2 regions of the Pseudomonas ulcerans genome follow, and region 2 is predicted to be linked to the other one. Evidence: riboswitches for the same ligand, from Rfam matches in the RefSeq annotation. Region 2 holds a riboswitch; the other holds the start of a gene.
The links. Region 2 has a riboswitch for cobalamin ahead of cobO (cob(I)yrinic acid a,c-diamide adenosyltransferase). Riboswitches for the same ligand answer to the same signal wherever they lie in the genome.
Positions count from the first base shown of each region.

Region 1: linked by a shared signal. The riboswitch ahead of V0R59_RS25450 (LysR family transcriptional regulator) and the one ahead of cobO (cob(I)yrinic acid a,c-diamide adenosyltransferase) in region 2 are both predicted to bind cobalamin.

Region 1 is NZ_JAZDQN010000039.1:47,741-53,044, forward strand. Features, by position in the region: gene V0R59_RS25435 (MFS transporter) at 1-209, shown strand, start outside; gene V0R59_RS25440 (hypothetical protein) at 214-645, opposite strand; gene V0R59_RS25445 (hypothetical protein) at 756-1,460, opposite strand; cobalamin riboswitch at 1,558-1,755, shown strand; gene V0R59_RS25450 (LysR family transcriptional regulator) at 1,884-2,822, shown strand; gene V0R59_RS25455 (MAPEG family protein) at 2,785-3,225, opposite strand; gene V0R59_RS25460 (DUF2834 domain-containing protein) at 3,222-3,533, opposite strand; gene V0R59_RS25465 (helix-turn-helix domain-containing protein) at 3,644-4,468, shown strand; gene V0R59_RS25470 (PDZ domain-containing protein) at 4,655-5,304, opposite strand, start outside.
Region 2 is NZ_JAZDQN010000034.1:21,967-27,270, reverse strand. Features, by position in the region: gene cobD (threonine-phosphate decarboxylase CobD) at 1-397, opposite strand, end outside; gene cbiB (adenosylcobinamide-phosphate synthase CbiB) at 390-1,298, opposite strand; gene bluB (5,6-dimethylbenzimidazole synthase) at 1,295-1,945, opposite strand; gene V0R59_RS23905 (cobyrinate a,c-diamide synthase) at 1,942-3,237, opposite strand; gene cobO (cob(I)yrinic acid a,c-diamide adenosyltransferase) at 3,234-3,845, opposite strand; cobalamin riboswitch at 3,970-4,187, opposite strand; gene V0R59_RS23895 (hypothetical protein) at 4,331-4,909, shown strand; gene V0R59_RS23890 (PQQ-dependent sugar dehydrogenase) at 5,044-5,304, shown strand, end outside.

The DNA.
Region 1 (5,304 bases), on a different contig from region 2:
CCCTGTTCGGCGGCACCGCGCCGCTGATGGCGACCTGGTTGATCGGCCTCAGCGGCAGCAGCCTGGCGCCGGCGTTCTACCTGGTGGTGATTGCGCTGGTGGCGCTGCTGGGTGGGCTGGCATTGCCGGAGACCTCGCGGATTTCGCTACATGACGAACCGGGCAGCGCCAGCGCCGACCTGCTGCGGGGGACCGGCGACACGGCCTGAAACCTCATTCCGGAATACCGGTCACCTTGTGCAACGCACGCATCGCGCACGGTGGCCGCGCACCTTCCGGATCGACCTGCTCGCACTGCTTCAACAGCGGATAGACATCGGCGAACTTCAGACTGGCCAGTTGCTCCCCGTGTTGCTGCGATACGAAGCAATGCTCGAAGCGGTAGGCGGCATACACCTCGGGACGCAGAGGCGGGAAATCGTAGACCTCATCGACAATCGCCTTGAATACCTCGGGCATCTGCACGTCGGACACGGGCGGCGCATAGGTGAGCAGGTCGCGCTTGGTCACCCCCGCCTCCCGGGCCCGGAGTGCTTGCTTGGCCAGGTCGACGGAGGCCTGCATGCCTTGGGGAACAGGGCAATCGGAGGCGGCCAGTGCCGCTGTCGACGCCAGGGTGCCCAGCAGGGCGAGTAGTGCAACCATCCTTGTCATGAGTTTCCTATTCGGTCTGTGAGAATGCGGCCTTCGACAGGCCAGGCCGGCCCGGGTTCGATACTGGATCGAAATTAGCGCATCCGAGACGGCGTGGAGGATCAACTGGCCATGATCGCCAGCCGTTTCTTCGCCTTGTAGCAGTCGTTGAGATCGAGGGCCTTGCGGTAGTACTCGGCGCGTCGGGCGCGATTGCCATCGCCCTGCAACCGGTAGATCTCGGCCTGGAAGTCACGACTGCTGCCCCACTGCATGCCCAGGCCTGGAGGCGTTTCACGCTTGCATTCGAGCAAGCTGGCAGGCTGCGGGAAGTAGCGCTCGTACCGGGGCATGCTGGTCTCAACGACCTGCAGCGCCAACTTGTACTCGGGTGTGTCGGTGTAGGCCGGGCAGAAGGAGGCGATCTCCAGTGCCGGCGGAGCGAAGCCGCGGCCCAGGCTGCGCTCGAACAGGGAACAGGCTTTTTCCCGTGTCACGTCGTTCGGTTCCAACAGCACGTAGATCAGTCCGAGGCGGTACTGGGCGACAGGGTGATCGAGGGCCGCTGCCTGCTCAAGCAAGGGTATCGCCGGCTTGAGCGTCTCACCGGCTTCAGCGGCGCTATCCAGGGATCGCCGCTTTTCCTCCGCGCTGGTCCCTGGCGTGATCGCCGTCACGGCCTCGAACTTGCTGTTGGCCTTCTGCAGATACGGGACGGCCTGCTGGTAGAAGCTGTCGGCCTGAGGATCGATGTGGAATCCATCGGCGGCGCAGAGCGGTGAAAGCAGGCAACCTGCCAGGGTGTAGCGCCAGCATTGGCTGAACATGGAGGGGCTTCCTTGCGTGACATGCGGTCGTAACGTAACGAAATCTGTCCCTCACCACCAGCCCGGCATGGCAACCTTTCCCTGCCCGGCCCGATGGTCTACCATGCCGCCCGCCGGTTTCCACCTCGGAATTAATAGGGAATCCGTCGCTCGCCAGCACGCGAGCCAAACGGAACTGCCCCCGCAACTGTAGGTGCCGAGCCCGCTCCTGAAACGCCACTGGACAGAGTCCGGGAAGGCTGGAGCCGGGCCATGACGCATCAGTCAGGAGACCTGCCGGCAAACATTCACCAACCGGCGGGGTGTCCGGGATGGCCATCCTTTGCCCTGTCCAGGGTGCTTGTCCCGTGCCTGCGCGGGGCATGCCGATGCCTGTCCGTGCGTCTCTCCCGCGTATTGTTCGACGGGGGTCGACGTCCGCTCATGATCGACTTGAGACACCTGCGCACGCTCCATGCCCTGCGCGAAACCAACAGCCTGCCCGAGGCCGCCGAGCGCCTGCACCTGACCCAGTCGGCGCTGTCGCATCAGTTCCGCGAACTGGAACATCGCCTCGGCTTGCCGGTGTTCGTGCGCAAGTCCCGGCCGGTGCGTTTCACCACCGCCGGCCTCAAGCTGCTGCAACTGGCCGACCAGGTGCTGCCGCTGATCCGCACCACCGAGCGCAACCTGAGCAAGCTGCTGGGCGGCAGCGCCGACCGCCTGCACATCGCGATCGAGTGCCACAGCTGCTACCAGTGGCTGATGCCCTCGCTGGACGAATTCCGCAGCGCCTGGCCGGAGGTGGAACTGGACCTCGCCTCGGGCCTGGCGTTCGCGCCGCTGCCGGCCCTGGAGCGCGGCGACCTCGACCTGGTGGTGACCTCCGACCCGCTGCCCCTGCCCGGCATCACCTACGTGCCGCTGTTCGGCTACGAGGCCATGCTCGCCCTCGACAAGCACCATGCCCTGCGCAGGAAGCCGTGCCTGGAACCGGCCGACCTCGCCGGCCAGACCCTGATCACCTACCCGATCGAGCGCGATCGCCTGGACATCTTCACCCGCTTCCTCGACCCGGCCGACGTCGAGCCGGCCCAGGTACGCACCGCCGAAATGACGGTGATGATGATGCAACTGGTGGCCAGCGGCCGTGGCGTCTGCTGCCTGCCGAACTGGGCATTGCACGAATACACCGCCCGCGGCTACGTGATTGCCAGGCGCCTGGGCCAGGACGGCCTGCAGGCCACGCTGTACGCGGCGGTACGCAGCGACATGCTGGAGGTGCCGTACATGAGTGACTTCCTGCTCACGGCCAAGGACATTTCCTTTGCCACGCTGGAGGGCGTCAATGCCGCTCCAGCATCTCCAGCGCAGCAACCGTGATAATCACGCCAATCCCCAGCAGGCATGCCGTCCCGACACCGTAGAACAGCGTCCGCCACGGCTGCCAGCGGGCGAGGTAGGCCAGCGTGTGAAGGATCCGCGCCAGGGTGAACAGCACGCATGACGCCATGCACCAGGCCGCCGGCACATCGAGGGCGACCGCCAGCGCGCCGAGGGCGAAGAACACCGGGATGTTCTCCAGGTCGTTGGCCCAGACCTTCGAGGCCCGTATCACCTCCGGGTGCTCGGTCGCCATCGCACGCCGCTGGAACACGGCGGCGTCCTCCGGATTGACGAAGGCCTTGAGGCGCAGGCGGAAGTAGCCCTGGTAACAGGACACCGCTAGCATCTTGGCGAACAGGACCACCACGCACAGGGCGTAGACCGCAAGGCTGTCGCTCACGCCCGCTGCCCCTGCGCCACGCCACGAACCGCCAGGTACAGCAGCGGCCCCAGCGAGACGAACAGGGCCGTCAGCAACAGATAAGGCACCAGCGCCCGGGTCGAGCCGCCGCGCTGGCGGTTGTCCCGGACCATCCAGAAACCGGCCAGGCCGGCCATCAGGTACAGGTCGATGACCAGCTGGGCGGTGTCGGGGCTGGAGATCAGCTCCAGGCCGAAGGCCAGCAGCGACTGCTCGGCGGTGGCGATCGTCCAGGCGGTGTAGAAGGTGAGTGGTACCAGTATTGCCAGCGCGATGAGGCGAACCATGGGGGTGTCTCCGGTTAGTGTGTCCCGGCAAAGGTAGTGATAGGCTGGCTCGCCTCTCAATGACCTGGGAGGTCATGGACACCGCACACAAGGACGGACAGAGTCGCCCCATGAACCCGCCACCCTTCCACCACGCCCATCCCGCCTCGACACTCCCCGCCGGCCAGCACCTGCGCCAGCTGCGTCGGCAGGCCGGCCTGAGCCAGCTCGACCTGGCGCTGATGACCGGTATTTCCCAGCGCCACCTGAGCTGCGTGGAGACCGGCCGTGCCAAGCCCGGTCCCGGCACCCTGCATGCCCTGCTCTCGGCCCTCGGCGCGCCGCTGGAGCACGGCAACGAAGTCTTCCTCGCGGCCGGCTATGCGCCCCGCTACGCCATCTCGCCGCTGGATGCGCCGGCACTGGACATGGTGCACAACGCCATCGGCCATATTCTCCAGGCGAACAATCCGGCGCCGGCAATCGTCATCGACCGCAACTGGGACATCACCGCCAGCAACACCAGCGTGGGACTGCTGCTGGCCATGGTCGGCGTGCCGGCGAGCGAGGGCATGAACCTCAACCTGCTGCAGACCCTGATGCACCCGGACGGGCTGGGCAGTCATATCGTCAATGCCCGGGAAGTCCGCGCGGCGGCCTGGCAGCGGGCGTCTCGCGAAGCGGCGGGCAACCCGTACCTGAGCGATCTGCTGCGGGAACTGCCGGCGCCTGAACCCGGGGATGAAAAGGCGGAGGCCACGCCTGTCCTGCTGACCCGGGTGAATACCCCGGGCGGTGAACTGAGGTTCCTGTCCACCTTCACCACGTTCGGCATGCCGCTCGACATCAGCGTGGAATCGATGCGGATCGAGCATCTGATTCCTGCGGACGAGGTGACGTGGCAAAGGATGCGGGCGGCATTCGAGGCGTGGTCCGGGGAGCAGGTACCGGCGTGAGATAAATGCCTGCAGCTCATGGAACACCGCATAACTCATTGACTCAGCAGGGACTTGTGGGAGCGGGTTGACCGGGACGCCGGACCGCCGCGATTACGATAGTGAACTCACCGGAGTCATCGCGGGTAAACCCGCTCCCACAAGGTCTGCGTCGCTCTCTAGACCTGTTCTCTGCGCGACAGCCAGTTAGTCACCATTGAGCACCAGCTTCAGCTCCTTGCGCGCCTGGCTCCGCCACACCACCACGGAAGCGTTGTAGCCCTTGCGGGTCTTCGCGGCGACCGCGGTGAAGTCGTCAGGCGAGGCGATCTCCTGGCCGGACACTTCGAGGATCACGTCCAGCGCCTTGAAACCCGCGCGATCGGCCTGCCCGCCCTTGCTGGTTTCCACCACCCAGGCGCCCTTGGCCGCCGGCAGGCCCACTGCCTTGGCGTAGTCGGGGGTCAGTGTCGCCAGCTGCATGTCCAGCAGCCCCGGGGTCGCCGCCGGTTTCGCGCTGGCGGCGCTACGCGCAGGGACCGTGGAAGGCTTGCGCGGGCCGACCAGCACGGGCACGTCGATAAAGCCGTTGCCTCGCCAGACCTTCAACTGCGCGGTCGCACCCGTGGGCATGTTGCCGACGGCCACCAGATACTCCTCGGCATCCGTCACCGGCGCCCCGTTCACCGCCACTACCACGTCGGCGAACTTCAGCCCCGCCCGCTCGGCGTTGCCACCCGGCAACACTTTCTCCACCGAAACCCCCTGCTCCGGCATGTTCAGCCGTCGCGCCTTGACCGGGTCCATGCCGCTGACGGAGGCACCCGTGCGGCCCACGCCATTGCCATCCCAGGCGG
Region 2 (5,304 bases):
GGTTGACCAGCACCAGCACGTCGAGGTCGTCCAGTTGCCCTTCCACCTCGGCCTCGTCCAGTTCCCGCACCTGATGCCCGGCGCGGCGCCAGGCCTCGGCGTGCTCGGCGTAGCACGGCGACAGCACCCCGACCACGCCACGCGGACGCAGGCGCGGCAGGGCCTGGATGGCCGCTTGCGAGCCGGCCACCGGCAACAGTTCGCTGACGCCGTAGTAGGCACGGGCAGCCTGCTCCAGGCCGTCCTCGGTTTCCGGCAGGCGGGCCCAGGCGCGCAGGGGAATATCGGGCACCGGGAATGGCCAGGGCGCGATGCCGCTGGACAGGTCCAGCCAGTCTTCGTGGGCGATGCCGTAGTGCTCGATCGCCCGCTGCAGGCGACCACCGTGTTCAAGCATAGAATTCGGCTCCCAGGCACAGCAGCAACAGCCACAGCCAGACACCCTGGCAGACCAGGCGCCAACCGCGCTCGATGGCCCCGGCATCGGCTGCCGGGCCTTCGCCCAGGCGCGCACGCTCGTGCAACTCACCATGATAGACAGCCGGGCCGCCCAGCTCGACGCCCAGGGCCCCGGCCCCGGCGGCCATCACCGGACCGGCGTTCGGGCTGTCCCATTGTGGCGCCTGCTGGCGCCAGCATTTCAGGGCCAGGCGGGTCTTGCCCAGCAGCGCATAGGTCAGCGCCACCAGGCGCGCCGGGATGTAGTTGAGGACATCGTCGATGCGCGCGGCGGCCCAGCCGAAGCGCTCGAAGCGCTCGTTGCGATAGCCCCACATGGCATCGAGGGTATTGCTCAGGCGATAGAGCACCACTCCCGGCGCACCGGCGATGGCGAACCAGAACAGCGCGGCGAAGACCGCGTCGCTGCCATTCTCCAGCACCGACTCGGTGGCCGCGCGGGCCACGGCGGTTTCGTCCAGCTCGCGGGTTTCCCGGCTGACCAGGTAGCCGACACGCTTGCGCGCCTCGTCCAGGTCGCCTGCGCGCAGGGCATCGGCCACCGGCTGCACGTGCTCGCCGAGGCTGCGCAGGCCGAGGGCGCAGTACAGGGCGAGGATTTCCACCAGCCAGCCAATGTACGGCAGCCAGGACAGCGCGGTGGCCAGCAAGGTCAGCGGCACCACGGCAAGGAACCAGGCGGTGACGCCATGGCTGCGCCAGCCGCGACCCCCGGCATTGAAACGTTGCTCCAGGCGTCCGGCCATGCGGCCGAAAGCCACCAGCGGATGCCAGCGCCGCGGCTCGCCCAGCAGCGCATCCAGCGCTACCCCGGCCACGGTCAGCAGGGCCACACTCATTCGTTCTCTCCCCAATGGTTTTCAAACAGCATGTCGGCCAGCGGTCGCGGCGTGATCCAGCCTTCCAGGGCCAGCATCGGCGCCGGGTAGAACGCGCGTACCGGGCCCAGGCAGAGGATCGCCAGCGGCTTGGCCCCGGCCGGCATGCCCAGCAGCTCGGCCAGCGCCTGTGGGTCGAACAGCGACACCCAGCCCATGCCCAGGCCTTCGCCGCGAGCGGCCAGCCAGAGGTTCTGGATCGCGCAGGAGAGCGAGGCCAGGTCCATTTCCGGCAGGGTGCGGCGGCCGAAGATATGCGCTTCGCGCTTGTCCATCAGCGCCGCCACCAGCAGTTCGGCGCAGTCGTTGATGCCTTCGACCTTGAGTTGCATGAATTCGTCGGAACGTTGCCCCAGCGCCTCGGCGGTGCGCAGGCGTTCGTCCTCGACCAGGGCCTGGATGCGCTGGCGCAGGTCGCGGCAAGTGATGCGGATGAAGCGCCAGGGCTGCATCAGGCCGACGCTGGGGGCCTGGTGCGCGGCTTCCAGCAGGCGTGCGAGCAGCTCCGGGGCAACCTCGCCGCCACTGAAATGACGCATGTCGCGACGCTCGCCGATGGCGCGGTAGATCGCCGCGCGCTCGGCTTCGCTGTAGGCGTGTTCGCTCATGGTGCCAGCAGCGCCGCCGTCGCATCGGCGTTGGAGGGGAAGTAGAAGTGCACGTACGAGGCGGTCAGGCGCCCGCTGCGGTACACCGCTTCCGCACCGCGCCCGCCGTTGGGGCTCTGCCCGCGGGCGATCGGTTCCAGCTCGGTGCTGGTCAGGGAATGATGGTAGGTATGGCCGCGCAGGGTGCCTTCCGGCAGTTCCACCGCCTGCAGGGCCAGGGCCGCCAGGCGCTTCTGCATCACCGCCTCGCCCGCCAGCAGGCCGGCCAGTTCGGCGCGCTCGCCGGCGACATCGGTCAAGGCATCGAGCAGGTAGAGCATGCCGCCGCACTCGGCAAGCACGGGCTTGCCGGCCTGGTGATGGGCACGGATGGCCGCCAGCATCGGCGCGTTGGCGGCCAGGGCGTGATGGTGCAGCTCGGGGTAGCCGCCGGGCAGGTACAGGCTGTCCGCCGCCGGCAGTTCGCGGTCATGGATCGGCGAGAAGAAGCTCAGCTCGGCACCCATCGCCCTCAGCAGGTCGAGGTTGGCGCCATAGGTGAAGGCGAAGGCTTCGTCACGGGCCACGGCGATGCGCACGCCGGCCAGGCGCGGCTCGACGGCATGCGCCTCGGGGGCAGCGAACGCCACTGGCGGCGGCAGGGACGACTGGCAGCTGTCGCCCAGGGCCTTGGCAGCGGCGTCGAGGCGCAGGTCGAGGTCGCTCAGTTCGCTGGCCTGGACCAGTCCCAGGTGGCGGCTCGGCAGCTCGATCCCGGTCTCCCGGGACAACCCGCCGTACCAGCGCAGGCCTTCGGTGAGGCTGCCTTCCAGCAGCTGCGCATGGCGCAGCGAGCCGACACGGTTGGCCAGCACGCCGGCGAACGGCAGGTCGGCCTGGTAGCGCGCCAGGCCCAGGGCCAGGGCGCCGAAGGTCTGGGCCATGGCGGTGCCGTCGATCACCGCCAGCACCGGCACGCCGAAATGGCGGGCCAGGTCGGCGCTGGACGGAGTGCCGTCGAACAGGCCCATCACCCCTTCGATAAGGATCAGGTCGGCCTCGCCGGCGGCTTCCCAGAGCAGGCGACGGCTTTCCCCGGCGCCGACCATCCACAGGTCGAGCTGGTACACCGGCGCGCCGCTGGCGCGTTCGAGAATCATCGGATCGAGAAAGTCCGGTCCGCACTTGAACACACGGACCTTGCGCCCCTGGTTGCGATGCAGGCGGGCCAGGGCCGCGGTCACGGTGGTCTTGCCCTGACCGGAGGCCGGCGCGGCGATCAGTACCGCCGGGCAATGCCGGGTGTCACTCATAGCTCGACGCCCTTCTGGGCACGGATGCCGGCCTGGAAGGCATGCTTGACCATGCCCATCTCGGTGACGGTGTCGGCCAGCTCGATCATCTCGTCCTTGGCGCCGCGGCCGGTAACGATCACGTGCTGCATCGGCGGACGGGCCTGGAGGTCGCCGAGCACCTGATCCAGGTCAAGGTAGCCATGCTTGAGGGCGATGTTCAATTCATCCAGCACCACGAAGCCGATGCTCGGGTCCTGCAACAGTTGCCGCGACACGGCCCAGGCCGCTTCGGCGGCGGCGATGTCGCGCTGGCGGTCCTGGGTTTCCCAGGTGAAGCCCTCGCCCATCACGTGGTAACGCACCTGCTCGGGGAAACGGCGGAAGAACAGTTCCTCGCCGGTGGCGTTGCGGCCCTTGATGAACTGCACCACGCCGCACTGCATGCCATGGCCGAGGGCGCGGGCGAGCATGCCGAAGGCCGAGCTGCTCTTGCCCTTGCCGTTGCCGCTGAGCACCAGCAGCAGGCCGCATTCGTTGGGGGCGTTGGCGATGCGCTCGTCGATCACCGCTTTCTTGCGCTGCATGCGCGCCAGGTGGCGTTCGTCACGTTCGGGGGATTCGCTCATCGGGGGTCTCCGCGGGCCACTGTCGACAGGCGGGAAGCGACGACAGCTGGAAAGGTGGGCACGGCGGGACAGGCGCAGGCGGCGGGCGACGGGGCCCGGCAAACCGCGCATCACCCTCCGTGATGCCGTTGACTGTTTGCAGGCCGGTCTCCGGGCTCATGAGTGGATCGCGATCCCGACCGGGCGCCTTCCCGGGTCGGAAACCCAGTGGCCTTGCGCGGTCTTGCCTCATCTACCGTTGCGGGGGCAGCGCCGGGATCGCACGTCGCGCGTGCCCACCGGCTTCCCTGTTTCACCCTGTCGACCGCAAGGTCACAGAGCACCTGAAACAAGTCGCGAAGGTTAGAGGGTTGGGCACTGAGCGTCAATTGGAGACGCCCGTCACAGGCCGGACCAATGGCACTATCCGCAGGCTGTGCCACAGTGATATCAAATCGCCATGGTTTTCCGCTGTACTCGTACAAAAACTACGAAAGGAGAGCAGCATGCAAGGCCTGATTCTCAACAATCCCCGACTCGAATTCCTGCGTCCGGCACTGGAACGCTGGGGGGAGTCCATCGAGCGCTTCAACCAGGTCCTGGGCGATGGCGAAGGTCCTTACTGGCAAGGCGTCCAGGCCAACCTCGGCACCCTCTCCGCAGCCATCTGGCAGGCCGAACTGGTGACCTTGCAAGGCTACCAGAGCAAGAAACAGCGCGATGAAGGCGAACGTGGGGCGCAGTGCGATCTGCTGATCGCCAGCCGTGACGAATCGGCCTACCTGCATGCCGAGCAGCGCTGGCCCAAGGTGGGCCGCCTGGACCTCAGCAGCGCCTTGCAGGAAGCCGGGGCGGTGGCCAAGGGCATTGCCTATGCGAGCCAGCTGAAGCTCGCCGCGCTGTTCGTCAGCCCGGTCAAGCTGGAAAAGCATGCCAGCCCGGAAGAACTGCAGGACATGGTGGATGACCTGCAGAAGCACAACGCCTGCGCCATCGCCTGGTGTTTTCCGTACGGGTATCGCAAGTTGCATGACGAGTTCGGGCAGTACTATCCCGGAGTGGCGCTGCTGCTGAAGCAGGTCTGATCCCCTGAAACCAATCGCCGGCCATCCCGGCGATTGGCCAGGATGGCCGCCCTCATTCCTGAACACTCGACTGAACCTCCCGCCTCCGCCCCGCCTCTGACCTGTAACACCCCCGTTACGCGAAGGAGTCGAGCATGTCCTCACTGCGCCTTGCAGTCCTGCTGGCCATCGCCGCCGGCCTGACCGCCTGCGGCGAATCCGCCCGCCTGCAGGTCACCGATGGCAGCGGCCCGTCGCCGCAACTGCCGGAACCGAACAAGACCCTGATCCCCACGGTGAACATCGCTCCGGCCGTGGGCTGGCCGGAAGGCACCAAACCCGTCACCGCCCAGGGCACGCAGGTAGTGGCCTTCGCCAGCGGACTGGACCATCCGCGCTGGCTCCATGTGCTACCC